DNA from 3 places in the Mucilaginibacter inviolabilis genome. Region 2 is predicted to be linked to each of the others. Evidence: riboswitches for the same ligand, from Rfam matches in the RefSeq annotation. Region 2 holds a riboswitch; each other region holds the start of a gene.
The links. Region 2 has a riboswitch for S-adenosylmethionine ahead of G7092_RS02975 (TlpA family protein disulfide reductase). Riboswitches for the same ligand answer to the same signal wherever they lie in the genome.
Positions count from the first base shown of each region.

Region 1: it holds a riboswitch for S-adenosylmethionine, as region 2 does, so the genes downstream of both, G7092_RS08035 (peroxiredoxin family protein) here and G7092_RS02975 (TlpA family protein disulfide reductase) in region 2, are expected to answer to the same signal.
Region 3: it holds a riboswitch for S-adenosylmethionine, as region 2 does, so the genes downstream of both, G7092_RS24775 (acyltransferase family protein) here and G7092_RS02975 (TlpA family protein disulfide reductase) in region 2, are expected to answer to the same signal.

Region 1 is NZ_JAANAT010000001.1:2,000,133-2,005,664, forward strand. It holds gene G7092_RS08025 (YceI family protein) at 1-70, opposite strand, end outside; gene G7092_RS08030 (peroxiredoxin family protein) at 154-1,476, opposite strand; gene G7092_RS08035 (peroxiredoxin family protein) at 1,505-2,821, opposite strand; SAM riboswitch class I at 3,047-3,151, opposite strand; gene G7092_RS08040 (protein-disulfide reductase DsbD N-terminal domain-containing protein) at 3,595-4,041, opposite strand; SAM riboswitch class I at 4,249-4,363, opposite strand; gene G7092_RS08045 (family 2A encapsulin nanocompartment shell protein) at 4,513-5,433, shown strand; gene G7092_RS08050 (family 2A encapsulin nanocompartment cargo protein cysteine desulfurase) at 5,417-5,532, shown strand, end outside.
Region 2 is NZ_JAANAT010000001.1:717,430-722,961, forward strand. It holds gene G7092_RS02970 (SusC/RagA family TonB-linked outer membrane protein) at 1-2,350, opposite strand, end outside; gene G7092_RS02975 (TlpA family protein disulfide reductase) at 2,715-3,284, opposite strand; SAM riboswitch class I at 3,407-3,516, opposite strand; gene G7092_RS02980 (GH92 family glycosyl hydrolase) at 4,490-5,532, shown strand, end outside.
Region 3 is NZ_JAANAT010000004.1:286,967-292,498, forward strand. It holds gene G7092_RS24760 (HAMP domain-containing sensor histidine kinase) at 1-213, shown strand, start outside; gene G7092_RS24765 (hypothetical protein) at 318-797, shown strand; gene G7092_RS24770 (bestrophin family protein) at 822-1,754, shown strand; gene G7092_RS24775 (acyltransferase family protein) at 1,911-2,999, opposite strand; SAM riboswitch class I at 3,422-3,530, opposite strand; gene G7092_RS24780 (hypothetical protein) at 3,665-5,023, opposite strand; gene argH (argininosuccinate lyase) at 5,191-5,532, shown strand, end outside.

The DNA.
Region 1 (5,532 bases), 1.3 Mb from region 2:
AAGCTGTAGCTAAAGTTGCTATAGAAATAATAGCTGCGGAATAAGTTGCGATGGTTAGTTTAGTTGTCATGGTGGATAGTTGTTTTGTATCTGTTTTCAATATGTTAAATGTTACCCGGTAAAGTATTAAGCTTTACCGGGGTGTATTAATGATTATTTACCTTTTTGCGTATTACTTTGAGAGTCTACTGCCGATGCACTGGCCGGAACTGGTTCTGCGATCAGTTCATCTAAAAGCTTATTGAATTTCTGCTCGTAATCTGCATAATACTTGCCTGTTACCGTGCCGGTATAACCTGTGTATATCTCCCTTACATCACCTTTACGATCGATAATGATTGTGGTTGGGAAAGCTATAAACTTATTCAGGGCAGGTAATTTTTGCGATACCAGCTTTTTATCGGCCAGGCCACCAAACAGGATATCGTACTGGATATTGTATTTCTCTTTCAGTTTCCCTAAGGTATACTGTGCATACTTCAAGCTGTCTTTTTGCTCAAAACCTATGGCTATGGCTTCTACACCTCGATTGTGGTTTTTGTTAAACCAAGGCGATAGAAATACCGTCTGATCTGTACAATTGGGGCACCAGGTACCAACAATCTCAATGATGGTGACCTTGCCTTTATACTTGGCATCGCTTAATGATACAGGCTTGCCTGTTAAATCTGGAAAAGTAAAATCGAGCTTTTTGTAACCCTCTTTCAAATAGGTAAGTTTGTAGGGATCAGGCAACTCGGCTTTATCATCCTTCACGGCATCAAACTTGGTATTATCATAAATTCCCTGTCCTATCTCTCCGCTTAAAGTACCATCGGCATTGATCTTTCCTTTATAGATTTTGGGACTCGGTCCGGTAAAACCTGATAGCTCAAATTCATCGCCCTGAACGGTACCTTCCAGCTCCCGGCTATCACCGGTTACCTGCATAATAACACCGGTAAGCTTGTTACCTGTTTGCTTTAAAATGGCTATCTTATTAGGTACCTGTTCTTTTGAATAAACTTTAAGCTCCCATTTACCGGTTAAGTTAGCTGCAGGAGCTACATCCTTACCTGGTTCAACAAAGCGGTAGCTTTTGCCATACTCAGCTATAAAAGGCAAGGAATTGCCTCTGAAACCAGGTACCAGGCTACGATATTCACCGCTCAGAGTCCCGTCATCTTCTATTTTGGCAACCAGGGCAGCATCATAGGTATTCATTTTTATAAATACCGAATCTTTGCCGATACGCTGCACATGAAAATTATCACGGCGGCTTCCATTAAGCAAGGTAAATACGGCATGTTCGGCATCTTTACCTTTAAACTCAAAGTTGAATGGTACTTTTGATTCGGCCACGGTAAATACGCCACGCCATACACCTTCTTTTATAAATTTTGCAGAAGGTGGGATATCTGCAGCTACGGCGGCTCCGCTAAACAACAAGCCTACTGTCAGGCATTTGAATGAAGTAATCAGATTAAGTGTTTTCATTTGATTGATTATAGATAGGTTAATAATGTTAGTTTCCCGGATGTGTAGCCGAATCTTTTACTGCTGCACTTTCAGGTGCAGGTTCAGCTATCAGTTTATCCAGCAGCTGGTTAAATTTCTTTTCATAATCCTTGTGGTATTTACCGGTTACCGTACCTGTATAGCCGGTATATATTTCGCGCACATCGCCATTTCTGTCGATAATAATAGTTGTGGGGAATGCAATGAACTTATTGAGCGCAGGGAGTTTTTGAGCAACTAGCTTTTTATCTGCCAAGCCACCAAAAGCTATATCATAGTTGATAGCGTATTTTTCTTTGAGTTTACCCAAAGTATACTTGGCATAATCAAGACTGTCTTTTTGTTCAAAACCAATGGCTATAGCCTCTACCCCACGATTATGGTTTTTATTGAACCATGGCGACAGGAATACAGTTTGATCTGTACAGTTAGGGCACCACGTACCTATAATCTCTACAATCACCACTTTTCCTTTGTACTTATTATCGCTCAGCGACACGGGTTTACCGTCGATACCCGGGAAAGAGAAATCAAGCTTTTTATAGCCTTCTTTTAAAAATGTAAGCTTATAAGGATCGGGCAATTCCACTGTTTCATTTTTGGCGGCATCAAACTTCAGATTTTTGTAGATCCCAAAGCCTTCTTCTCCGCTAATGGTACCATCGGGATTGATTTTTCCTTTGATAATAAACGGACTTGGGCCTGTAAAGCCGCTCAGGGCAAACTCGTCGCCTTGAACAGTACCTTCCAGCTCACGGGTGTCACCTACTACGGTCATCACAACCCCAGTAAGTTTATTACCTTTTTGTTTTAAAATGGCGATAGATGCAGGGACGGCTTCCTTACTATAGGTCTTGATTTCCCATTTACCGGAAAGATCTGCCTTTGGGACAACATCTTTACCAGGTTCCACAAAGCGATAGCTTTTACCGTATTCGGCAGTAAAAGGCAGTGAGTTGCCTCTGAAACCGGGTACCAGGCTACGGTATTCGCCACTTATTTTACCATCGTCTTCAATTTTAGCTACTAAAGCCGCATCATAGGTATTCATTTTTATGTAAACAGAATCTTTGCCTATTGCTTTCACATGGAAATTATCACGGCGCGAACCATTGATCAGCGTAAATACGGCGTGTTCGGCATCTTTACCTTTTAGTTCAAAATTAAAGGGTACCTGCGATTCACTTACTGTAAATACACCTCGCCAAACACCTTCTTTAATAAATTTGGAGGGAGGATTTTTATCCGCAGCTAACGTTGCGCCGCTGATCAGCAAACCTAATGACAGGCATTTTGCTTTAGTTAAATAATTGTGAATGTTCATATTTTTATAAAATTTAGTTATTGGAAGTTTTACTATGATAATTGCCGGATTTGAGATTTGGGCACAACAATCCCATGGCCCTGTTAAAGACCGGAAAAAGCACACAAAAAAATTTTAGCTGTTAATGCTTAAAACCAAAAGGCAAACTGAATACTGCAACATCGCAAGGCTGATGCTGGTCGCACATAAGATTGTAGATACTTTAATGTTTTCATGACAATAGTTAATTTATATTTCTAAAAAAATTTCAGAAAAAAGTTTAGCACTTATTTCAAGCTGAAAAGTTGCTGAAGATCATCGAGACTTCCTCTCCCTTCGTCTTTATAAATCAACTAATTAATGGTGGGGTTAATTAGAATGCTGTAAAGATAATAACAATTTTTATAATTACAAGTAAATCTATAGATTTAGTATAATATTTTTAGTTTAGTTCAATTTTTAATATAATCAACATCCTGGACTGTACAGCACACGCCTGTTTTACCACCATAGCAAAGCAACGCACTTAGTACAGCCAGGATGTTGATCTTATTTCAGGATCAATTTCCGGGATGAACTGTGCGAATTAACAATACTGGTAACAACAGAAAAGGATGCCACCATTCTGTATGTGAGCGTTAGTGAGAGAATTCATTTTCAGATTCATGGTATTTGTTGTATAAGCCGGACGCAAAATAGGTGGTTTAGATAACCTTCAGTTTTGCTATCCATTTAACAGCTCAGTTGGTGGCGATTGATCTGTTAAACTATATTAATTTAAGTATTACGCTTTTTTATTTTACCGGGATACTAAACTCAACCTCCTCGGGCGGCAAACATTGCTTATCGCTGCATACCATATAATTTACGGTACCATTAACCGATGCCTGCCCGCTTTTAAGCTTTATTTTTTGTTGAAACGTAACCGACTGTTCAAAGTACTGCACATTCATGCTAAAGGCTTTTTCATACTTATTTACTGCTTTAGGCTCTGAGGTATTGCCATTTAGTATATAATTATCGCTTTTGGTAAATTTAAAAGAAGTACTTATCGGTCCGCCATCGGCAAGATGTTGTGAGTAAATATGCCAGCCTTTATCAATGGTTGCCTTTATAAATACAATAGCTTGCTCGTTATCGATCTTCTTTGCCCCGTACGACCATTTTACAGGTGCCAGGATCTGTGCATAAGAAACCGTGCTGATGATATATGTTAAGAATACTAGTAATAGTTTTTTCATTCGGGGTAATGTGCTGAAGATGTAGGTTTATTTTATTGCTGAACGCTTCAATTGTTAGCAACAACAATGCATATCTGCATGATAGGCACTGATTAAGGTTTGATAGGTTTTCATTTATAGCCAGGTTATAATTTTTCAGTTATCAATTTGTATTCTATAAAACTTACCGGGGACAGAGCTGTAGAGATATTTATATAAACCTGTAGCTTCTTATCTTTCCCCTTTAGCAGGAGCAGGAATTAGCACCTTTTACATCTTATAAATTTTGTACAGGTTGCCAAGACTTCATGGGGCCTTTCCCTCCGTCTTATCTCGATAAGTATTAAAGAACTGATGTGGCAAATATATAATTAAATCTATAAATCCTATAGATTTAATATATTTTATTTCTTATCATTGCAAAGCAGGTAGCCATTGATTAAACAGCTCCTCATCAATCATTCTTTAAGATAATTATTTACCATCAAAAAAATGCCCGATCAAAAACCAAAACAAACAGCCCTTGGCGATGTAGCTGCCAGACAGTTAGCAGTAGCAACACGTACCGTTCCGCAATTGTCAACCATTACACCACGATGGTTAACACATTTATTAAACTGGATCCCTGTTGAATCTGGCGTTTACCGGTTAAATAAGGTTGTTGATGCCAACAATGTAGAGGTTGATTGCTCATCGCGTGATGAACGCGAGCTTCCATCAACTTTTGTTGACTATGAAGAAAATCCACGTGAGTATAACCTAAGCGCTGTTAACACGGTGCTGGATGTACATACACGTGTTTCTGACCTGTACAGCAAACCTTATAATCAGATCAGCGAGCAACTGCGCCTTACTATTGAAATAGTTAAGGAAAGACAAGAGAGCGAACTGATCAACAATCCTGAATATGGTTTACTGAGCAGTATTGCCCCATCTCAAAAAATTAAAACAAGGCTCGGCCCTCCTACTCCCGATGATCTGGATGAACTGATAACCAAAGTTTGGAAAGAACCAGGATTTTTCTTGCTGCATCCACTGGCCATTGCGGCGTTTGGTCGCGAATGTACCCGCCGGGGCGTACCGCCGCCAACAGTATCGCTTTTTGGCTCGCAATTTATTACCTGGAGAGGTATACCGCTTATTCCATCTGATAAATTACCTATTGTCAATAATAAATCGAAGATCATTCTTCTACGTACTGGCGAAAGCAGGCAGGGTGTGGTAGGGCTTTACCAGCCAGGTCTTCCCGGAGAACAATCGCCCGGTTTATCCGTGCGTTTTATGGGTATCAACAATAAAGCCATCGCTTCTTATCTGGTTTCGCTTTATTGCTCCCTGGCTGTTTTAGTTGATGATGCCATTGCTGTTTTAGAAGATGTTGATTTAGGTAACTATCATGAGTATAAATATTAATCCAGACAATATACCCAGCGCACAGGAACTGGAACAGTTGGCCAATCAGCTTTTTAAAGCCGGTCCAACAGGTTTCTTCAGTCATTCTCCGGCATTTAC
Region 2 (5,532 bases):
GGGAGTAATTTACATTGATATCCCAGCTAAAATCTTTCAGTTTTACCGGTGTCAAACCTAATTGTACCTCTAAACCTTTGTTATTAATAGTACCGCCATTGATGAGTTTTTGATTATATCCCGTAGTTGGGCTCACATTAACTTTTAATATCTGGTTGTTACTATTGGTGTTGTAAACACTTGCATCTAAACGGATCCTGTCATTAAAAAAGCCCAGTTCAAAACCAGCTTCGGCCGAGGTGGTGGTTTCAGGCTTCAAATTAGGGTTCAGATCAACATTGTTTGCGCTTTGCTGCGGATTAGCATTAAATGGAGCAGTAAAATCATAAGTATTGATGAGCTGATACGGATCGGTCGCTTTGCCCACTTTTGACCATCCGCCGCGTAGTTTTAAGTAGCTTAATATATCGCTCTTAATATCCAGCGCTTCTGATAGCACCAAGCTACCATTAACAGAAGGATAAAAATAAGATAAGCTGGATGCCGGAAGGGTAGACGACCAGTCATTGCGGGCTGTAACGTTGATAAAAGCGTAATTTCTAAAACCGATTTGCCCCGAAGCAAAGTAGCTGTATGTTTTATATTTACTAAAAGTGTTTGATGATATGAGCGGATCACGGGAGTTGCTTAAAGTATACAAGCCGCTTACCGCTAATTTAGGCGCTTTCTGATCGTTATTCTCTAAGGAGTTGGCCCGGATGTTACCACCAATTAACGCGTCGAGCGAGAAATCGTCATTCAGCTTTTTGGTGTATTGCAACCTGCCTTCGGTATTGGTTTCAGAAAAATCATATGCATCTTCTTCGTATGAGCCGAATGGCGTACCATTGGTACCATAAGCTATCCTGATTTTACGGCGGTCATTATAATAATCGGTACCGGTACGGAAATTTGCCGACAGGCCATCGATAATTTTATAATTTAACTCCGCGCTACCAATAAAACGGTTGCGGGTTTGTCCCACTGTATTTTCATAAGCCTGGAAGTACGGGTTGCTGTAATAGCTGTTATTCCAGTTAAAAGTATTGCCATTGGCATCGCGGTAGTTTTTTAACTGGCTGATATCAACCTGACGACCAAACCAGGTAAACTGCAGCATGGTACTGGTAGCACGTTTGCCGCCGGCACCTGGTAAATTAGCGGCGTCATCCTTAATATAGTTGGCAATGGTTGTTAAAGTTAACTTGGGTGTAATTTTATAAGTGGCATTTAACAAGAATGAATTACGGCCTTGCTCGGTATTAGGAATTACGCCCGTTTGGTGCAGGTTGTTGTATGACAGTCGAAAATCATATTTATCGCCCGAACTGGCCAGTGATATACCATTATTAAGCGTAACACCAGTTAAAAAGAAATCTTTTACATTGTCAGGATGTGCTATAAAAGGTACGGGTGTGCCATTGGAGTTAAACTGTGGTATCAACTGACCATTCAAAGCCGGGCCCCAGCTTTCGTCAACACCATCATTAACGCCGCCGCCTTTACCATCCACATAGCTGAATTTACCATTGGAACCTTGTCCGTATTCGTTTTGATATTTAGGTAAACCCAATAAGTTGGAGAACGAAGTGTTGGAATTGATGGTAACACCCAGACCTTTGGCGCCTTTACCGGTTTTTGTTTTGATGAGGATAACACCGGCCGCGGCACGTGAACCATAAAGCGCTGCCGCGTTTGGCCCCTTGAGTACCGAAATGGATTCAATATCCTCGGAGTTAATATCCGAAATAGGGTTGGCAAAATCCCTTGAGCCACCTACACCTAATTGCTGGGTATTATCAACCGGCAAACCGTCAACCACAAACAGCGGTTGGTTATTTCCGGCTACTGAAGTTTCACCCCGGATAATGATACGTGATGATCCCATATCGCCCTGGCTGTTGGTTACGTTTACACCGGCTATTTTACCTGCCAGCGCATTTACCAGGTTGGTTTCCTTAGCTTCCGATATATCTTTTGATTTTAAACCCTGTACAGCATAACCCAGTGATTTTTTATCTTTTGAGATATTGAGCGCGGTTACCACAACCTCGTTCAAAGCGTTAGCCTGTTCATCCAGTATAATATGGAGCGATGTTTCGGTCCCGGTAACCGGTATTTCTTTAGTGGTAAAACCGATGTAAGTTATTCTGATCACATCATTCACTTTGGCGCTTAGGCTAAACCTGCCATCGCTGCTGGTTTGTACGCCGTTGGTTGTTCCTTTAACAGAAACACTTACGCCGGGTAAGGGGAGCCCGTCTGACTTGGCGGTCACCACCCCGCTTATTTTAACAGATTGCGCCGCAACCGTTTGGATGATGATAAAAGGCAATAGTATTGCCAGTAGTAGTTTGTAATTTTTAAACATGGTAATAGATTGTGAATGTTAACGATACCATACAGTATCCTGAAAATTAAAGGCTTAGCCATCCGCCGATCGGGTGATCAGGTGGTTTATGCCATTTCGTTAAACTGTAAAAGTTTTGATTGTTGGATTTTGCTGTGTTGTTGAAGATAAAAGCCTGACCGACCTAAACAACGCTGTAGTTTAACAGCAGCAACACTTGTTTTGCATAGATGACATAGGGGTAGAAGCAGATATTAAAGTGTAAATGTTCAAAATAGAAGTGTTGTTTAAAAGTATGTAATTTGTTTTCATGTGCTTTGTGATTGCTGGTTAAATCGATATAGCATGTTGTTATAGCAGAATCAGAGGATTCTTACTTTGTTATTTAGTTTACTGATGCCGTTTTATTGTTCACCAAAGCATCAACCGCTTTAACCATAGAAGCGAATTCCTGCTGATCATACAAGCGGGTGAGGTAAACGATGCGCCCATCACGATCGATCACCACATTACGGGTAACGCCGCTTTTCTTATTAGCAAACTTTCCAAAAATATTGGCTTCGGGATCAAGCGCCAGATCATAGGTAATCTTCATGTCCCGGTGAAATTTCTGTACTTTTTGCAGAGGCTCATCACGATCGACCCCAATTAATACCAGGCCTTTGTCTTTGTAAGCTTCCCAAATGTCTTTTTGTAAATGGGGCATTTCCTGGCGGCACACGCTGCACCAGCTGGCGGTAAATTGTAGTATCACTACTTTGCCGCGTAACTGTTTTAAGGTTGTTTTGGTACCGTTAGTGAGCACCAGTTCAAAATCATCCGGGGCCTGTTCGCCAACTTTTACCAGGTAACCACGGTCGATATTGGCAGAGTCAACAGCCTGAGCCGATTGCGCACGGGCTGCAATACCGGTAAACAGGAAGATAAAAACTATGAGTAAAAATTTGTTGTTCATTGAATTTATTAAATAGGGCCTGCTATAATTAAGCGAGCAATAAAAAAATAACATATTTCAATTAAACAGAAAGAATAGGAGAGGATAGCAGAACAGCCTATAGCTGTGAGTGTGTGGACATATCATTATCTTTTCTGCAAGTTATTGCAGATAGGAATTAGCACCTTTATAACAATCTGTACAGGTTGCTAAGACATCACAGGGCCTTTCCCTCAGTCTTTCTGGATAATTGGAAAATGAAATAAAGAACGATTTCGGGTGCAAACATATAAATAATTCTACTAATTCCATAGACTTTATATAAAATTGATAATTTTCGCTTATTTCTTACAATTTGGTGGCAAAAGGATAGGGGAGACTCCCCCCGGCATCGCTGCGCTCGCCGGCCCTCTCTTCGGCTTCGCCGGAAAGAGAGGGAAGAAATAGCAATCAAAACCATGTCATTGCGAGGAGGAACGACGAAGCAATCTCGTAGCTGTTTATACCGATAAGAACGCGATGAGATTGCCGCGCTGCGCTCGCAATGACATGGTTTTGATTTGGCGTATGATCGAGATTTTTGTTTGGTATGTCGTTACTGTCCCCTCAGGGTCTCTCACAGAGGACCCTGAGGTATAAAACTGGTTTAGAAACAACCTCAGGGGCATGGGAGAAGTCATCCTGAACTCGTTTCAGGATCCCACAGGACAGTTTAGCCAGCATGTTATAGCCCTTACTTGTGGGGTGCCGAAACAAGTTCGGCATGACTGGATTAATTTGCTCTATCCCCCAAATTAATATACCGTATATCAGGCAACGGCCCGGTTCTCTTGTTTAGGGAACCGGGCCGTTTTGTAAGGAGGAAACCAAATAAAAAACCGACCTTTTGGTATGTCGTTATTTGAATACCAATTATCTGCTACTTTTTAAAATTTTCAAAACCATTAAAAAGCGGATAGAAATTTGTTAAAATGGATTAGAATGAGATTTTTTCGATTGGCTTTTAGCCCTTTTTGCGCTGTTCTTGATCTGGAAAATGTTAAAATTCAAGATTTAAAAAGTTTTTGAAGCGAGGCATGCAATAAAACATGATCATCATCAAACAAAAAATCAGGAAAACGATTAAGTAAATATTTCAAACGTTTTTGAGAAATGTGATCTTAAAAATGAGAGATTTGTTTTGGATCTGTAAGCAGATCATTCACCAATTATACCTTCTGCAAACTATGCAATTAAAACGTAGCATTTATCTGTTAGGCTTACTAACTTTTGTTTACGCGGATAATTTCGCTCAAACCACAGCTCCTAAAAAACAACTGGATGAGGTTGATTACGTTGATCCGATAATTGGCACCTCTTTAAAAGGCTTTGCCAGGGATTTTGAGGCGGGCAATGGCGGTGGCGGTACTATGCCCTGCGTAAACGTACCCTTTGCCATGACCAATTTTGTAGCTCAAAGCCGTGAAAACAAAATGAGCTATATGGTTTACCACTACGAGGATAGCAAGGTTATTGGGTTCACGGCCACTCACCAGCCTACCGTTTGGATGGGTGATTACGGCTATGTTTCGGTGATGCCGCAAGTGGGTAAACTACGTGTTTTGCCCAAAGAGCGGGCGCTTACCTATAAACACACCGATGAAGTTGCCAAACCGTATTACTATTCGGTAAAGCTAAAGGCGACTGGCGCAGACAAGATCAAGGCCGAAATAGCGGGCGCCAATACCTCTGGCATGTTCCGGTTTACGTTCCCCAAGGCCGATCAGGCGCATATCATTATACAAGGTATCAACCTGAATCCCGAGCTTAAAGACTGGGCCAATGACTATACCGTGCGGTTAAAAAAGCTGAAAGGCTATGTACATGTAGATACCGTGAATAACGAAATAACAGGCTATAACCCCGACAGGCAATCGGCTCAGTTAGGTCCTGAGCTGAAGAATTTTAAGGGGTATTTTGTGATCAAATTTAACAAGCAGATCAAAAAATACGGAACCTGGGATAAACAGGTGATCAATAAAGGCAGTCATGAGCAGTACGGTACCCGCATGGGTGCATTCATATCATTCCGCACCAAGGCCAATGACGAGGTGCGGGTTGTGGTAGCCACTTCATTTATCAGTATTGACCAGGCCCGCGAAAACCTTAAAAAAGAGATCCCCGACTGGGATTTTGACCGGGTAGTGAAAAACACGCGCGACCAATGGCAACAGGCCTTAAAAGTTATACAGCTAAGCGGCGTGAGCAAAGATCAGCGGACGATATTTTA
Region 3 (5,532 bases), on a different contig from region 2:
GACCAGGGCATAGGTATACCCGAAAGTGAACTGCAGCATATTTTTGAACCATTTTTCAGGGCCTCCAATACGCACAGCTACGAAGGACATGGGGTAGGCTTACCTCTAACACTTAACATTATTCGTTTGCACAGGGGGAGTATAGGTATTCGTTCAGACGTTGGTAAAGGTACCGAGATCAAGGTGTTTTTACCTGTAGAGGCATCGGCGTAAAACTCTAATCAATTTCTAATAACTTTCTTAGATCATCTTAATTATTGGTGGCTACACTTGTATCAAACAAAACAGTACAAGTTTAACCATTAATAATTACGACTATGAAAACGCTGTTCATCCCCACCGATTTTACCTACCAATCGCTCCAAAGTATACCAACCATAGCTCAGCAATACTATCCGCAAAAAGTAGATATCAGGCTGGTACACATGCTGAAGATTACTGATAACATAGGCGAACTGCTGATGCTGTCGCGTCGTTCAACTGAGTACAGGCAGATCCCTGATAATTTTTATATCCGCTGCCGCGATCTTGAAAAAGACTTCAGTCACCTGATCAACCGTATCCATATCGATATTTTTTATGGCAGTACCGTGGCGGTTTTTAATAACTACCTGGATGCACATAACGTGGATGCCATTGTGCCACCGCACGATAACTATCAGTTACTTTTTAAAAATAGCATTGACCCCGAAGTGCTGATTGAAAAATGCGGCAAACGGGTGCTTGACAACACAGAAACAGATGGCATAATAGTAAACCTCATTGCCAAGGAGCCAGAATTAACAGAACAAGAGTAATTAACCCCTAAATTATTAAATATCATGCTACTAAAAGAAAACATCCCGGTTACCTATGTATTCGGAAAAATAAAAAAAGAACTCATCATGGTGGCCATTTATGCCTCGGCTATTTACCTGGTGCATCAGTACTATGACTTGAGAGAAGTTTCCATCCCCTTAACGGTACCTACCATATTGGGTACTATTATATCCCTGTTACTGGCTTTCCGGTCAAATCAGGCATACGGTCGTTGGTGGGAGGCCCGTATTTTGTGGGGCGGCATTGTGAATGATTGCCGTACGATTACCCGCCAGGTACTCACCTTTGTTGACAGCAGTATTGACGGCGACGAGAAGTGGGCGCTCAAAGAACGGATTGTAAAACGGCAGATAGCCTGGTGCTACAGTTTGAGCCGCCACCTGCGTAAACAAGATGCTAAACAAAACCTGGAGGCGTTTTTAAGCGATGATGATGTCCGGAATATTCGTAATGTAGATCATGTGCCGCTGGCTTTAAATGAGTTACAAGGGCATGATTTGCGCACTTTGTACAAACTGGGTTGGGTTAACGAGTACCAGCAGGTAACTATGGATGGCACCCTGACCAGTTTTATGAACTCCATGGGTGGATGCGAGCGGATCAAGAATACCGTATTCCCGGCTACATATAGCGTGTATATACACTGGCTAGTATTGTTTTTTGTACTACTGTTACCTTTTAGCCTGATGGAGTCTTTTGGCATATTACAGGTGCCGCTGGTGATCGCTATTTCGTCGGCATTTTTCCTGATCGAAAAAATGGCTATCCATTTGCAAGATCCATTTGAAAATATGCCGACAGATACTCCTACCACCGCCATCAGCCGGAAAATTGAGCAGGATCTGAAACAAATGCTGAAAGACGAAATGCCACAAGTGACCGATATGGTGACGAACAACCAGCAGCAAAAACAGGCGGCATTCTATATTTTATAATAAGGTTATAAGTAGTTAATAGTTAATTGATTGCCTACTGAGCGAGTGGTTTTTGGCTCTCCTGTTGCTTTAAATCAAACAGCCCGGCATCCTTAAAAAAGGAGCCGGGCTGTCGTTTGTTATAAGTATATGGAAAGTTGAGGACATGGTTAGTATCTAAGCCTGCTTCCTTTTAGCTGTCAGATATCTGCGTACCGGTATATCATAGATCACCATCACCAGGTAAGCTATTCCAACCAGCAATATGGCCGAAACCGGGATAATTAATCCCAATTGGCCAGGCCCCGGTTTGTGAGCAGCGTAATACTTCCCAAACATCCACATTACCGAGTAATGGGTCATATACAATGGGTATGATATTTTTCCGCAGAATACGCACAATTTCTTTATCCCCTGGGTTAAGGCTGCGCCTGCACCTAAGGCTATTAATAGCGGGAAGTAAAAGAGCACTACCAGGGTTTCGGAAAGCCAGTTCCATTTAGTAGAGAAAGGCATCAGGAAAGCTAAAGCCAGCAGCGCCGCCAGTCCTAAAAAGCCCAGTTTGTTTTTGATGATCCAGTTAAAGCGATATACCAATAAGCCGGCTAAAAACGAATAGCTGATGCGGGCGCCGCCATCCCAAAAGTTGCCCTTACCCCAGCCGCCCATCAGGTTTCCGGAATGAGAAGCCACAAAACAAAGACCTACTGCCGCCAATATCGCTAACACAAGCAATACCCGTTTATTAACACGGCAAAGGACAAAAGCATAAACAATATTGGCTATATACTCCCAAAATAGCGACCATGCCGGAGCGTTAAAGCCGAATTGGTTAAAATAACGATCTGGCATTACCGGGAAGGGAATAAGCAGTATAGACATTAAAAATAACAGGATTAGCCTGCTTGCGCTGTACAGCTCCGGGTGACCGCCAAAAGGATCAAAAAGAAACGCTAACAGGCCCAGTACCGAGCCAAAAATAACTAAAGGGTGCAGTCTGATGATCCGGGATTTAAAAAACTCCATAATGCCCATTTTACCAATACGGTCGTCATAAGCATACCCGATCACAAAACCCGACAGACAAAAGAAAAAATCGACTGCAAGGAAACCATGCCCGATAAAGTTTTGACTGTAATCGGAATAGGCTATTTCCATAAAATGGAAAATTACCACGGCGAAGGCCGCGATACCACGCAAGCCATCAAGAATTTCAAAGTGTTGTTTAGTTTTTAGAATCTCGTTATTGAGTTTGTGTTCGATCATTAGTGTTTGGTTTATACAGGATAAAAGCAGCTGCACCGGGGTTGTGCATAAATTCCAAGAATACCAAATAATAACGATTTAGCCAATTTTTTTCGATTTGAAATTTGGCAGGGAACCGAAGGCTTGCTGTATGCCATGTAGATTATTGGGAATTTATGGCCTTAGAAGCCTTGCCCATCATGGTTCGACGGAGATCACCGAGACATCCATGTTTTATCTTTAATGTTATGTGATTTCACCATCAAAGTCCCTGGATTTTATCTCAGGGCGATAAATAGTATAAAAGTAAGGGAGAAAATTTGACGTCGCGGGCAGATTCGAACTGCCGTAGAAGGTTTTGCAGACCTTAACCTATCCTCTCGGTCACGCGACTTTTTAAAAAAAACTATAAATCACTTATGGAAGATGGAAGGGTAAGATCTTATTTATCTTTCTCCTATGCGGAGCAGGAATTAGCACCTTTTACATTATGCGGATGTACAGGTTGCTAAGACGTCTTTGGGCCTTTCCCTCAGTCTTTCTTGATAAGCGTGATAAAGAACTATTTGTCGTTGTTGACACTGCAAATATAAAATTGTTTTTATATAAATCCTATAGATTTAGTAGAATATTTTATTCTTTTAATGAATTTTGTATTTATCTGTCTTAATTTCAGTAGATTAAAATTAATTGGCAGGAGTTATACGATATACACCATCGGTCCTTACGGATATAATGCTGCCATCTTGTAGCTGATAATCGCTCACCACATACAGATTACCGTTACCGTCGGCCTGAACAAGTTTTACTTCTTTAGTTTTCAAATTTAAGGTATAATACCCGTCTATTTGTACCTGGGTACTGTAGTTGAAGGTTCTGTAAAAAGTTAAGATATCGCCTTTTATATTGGCTATCACCGGAGGGTAAGTTCCGTCTCCATAGGTATAGGCTGATTGATATACAGGGGAACCATCTTTATAAACGCTGAAGGCAGTTAATATATCTTTAGCTGTATTTTCCTTTGCCGAACTCACAAATGCATAGCCCGAAGTATTATCAATATCAATTAAACCGGAATTTTGATCAAGATTCAGCGGGGTAGACATAGAGCCATTGGTAGTGTTAATCAAATTATTAGCATACAGGATATGGTTTGCACTATACTCGTTTATGCGGGTAAAATCAAAATTATCCAATGAATATTTCACTTTTGACAGATCGGCCAGATTAATAAGCGAAGCTGTTTTATCTTCAAATATAGGATTGGTTACCAATACATGGTTATTGACAATACGGGAAATCCGGCCGTAACCCGAAGATACAAAATCAACAAAAGTTGATTGTTGCGTGTTTATATTGTATTTAGCTAACGTAACCCTGTCGCTACCCCGGTCAATAGTTACCGGTGGAACACTGGCTGTATTTTTATCACCGTAAATAAGTAACTCATTATCTGATACAGCTCTTATAAAGGTGGATGGTAATTTATCGCTGATAACATCCACTGCAAAAGTTTTCAATGATATTCTTTTGGTATAAAGCACATTATTCACATCGTCGGTTATAAATAAATAATTTCGGGAAGGTGAGATGTCAAGTGCTTCGGGGCCTAGGCTTTGTTTCAGATCCAATAGTTTTTTATAATTAAAAGCCTGAACAAACTGATGGGTATAATCATTAATACTATATTGACGGATAGTATCTGAAGTCACAACGGTTTGCACTTTGAAATTGTACTTAACGCCGGGTTTAAAAGCGTAATTAATAATTGCCGAGTAGTTATTAGTATTATTTTTAGATACAGTTACAGTCTGTAAGGTATTGGTATCTTGTTTCAGGATGATTTTTGAAGGTGCGGGATTTTGATCATACCGCAGAAAAATTTGCACCTGATTACCGGCCAGGGGTGCAATTTTAAAAGCAATAGTGCCTGCATCCTTTATAACAGCCTTAGCCGGCGGTGGGTAAAACGGCATATCATTTTTCTTTGAACAGCTGTTAAGCAATAAAGCAGCGGCAATAATAAGGTAAATGTTATTTTTCATAGGTAATAAATGATGGTTAAGGTAATGTTTTAATATTAAATAAGATTAAAAGCATTGTAAAATATTGGTAATAATTATGACTTATAAATATTAAAAAGGTTTAATACAGATTTAGGGATTATTCATTTTTTTGGGGTTTATTTCTCCTTAATGTACATATTTGCATCATGAGTAAGTTATGGCAAAAAACTACCAATGTAAATGAACTGGTAGAGAGCTTTACTGTTGGCCGCGACAGGGAATTTGATGAGCAAATGGCCGCCTTTGATGTGTTAGGATCATTGGCCCACACCCGTATGCTGCAAAGCATAGGATTGATGGACGCTGCCGATCTTGACCTGGTACAGCGCGAGCTAAAAGCCATATATGCCGATATTGAAAAAGGTGGCTTCACTATTGAGGATGGGGTAGAGGATGTACACTCGCAGGTGGAGATGCTATTGACTCAACGCATAGGTGATGCCGGAAAAAAAATTCACAGCGGCCGTTCCCGTAACGATCAGGTGCTG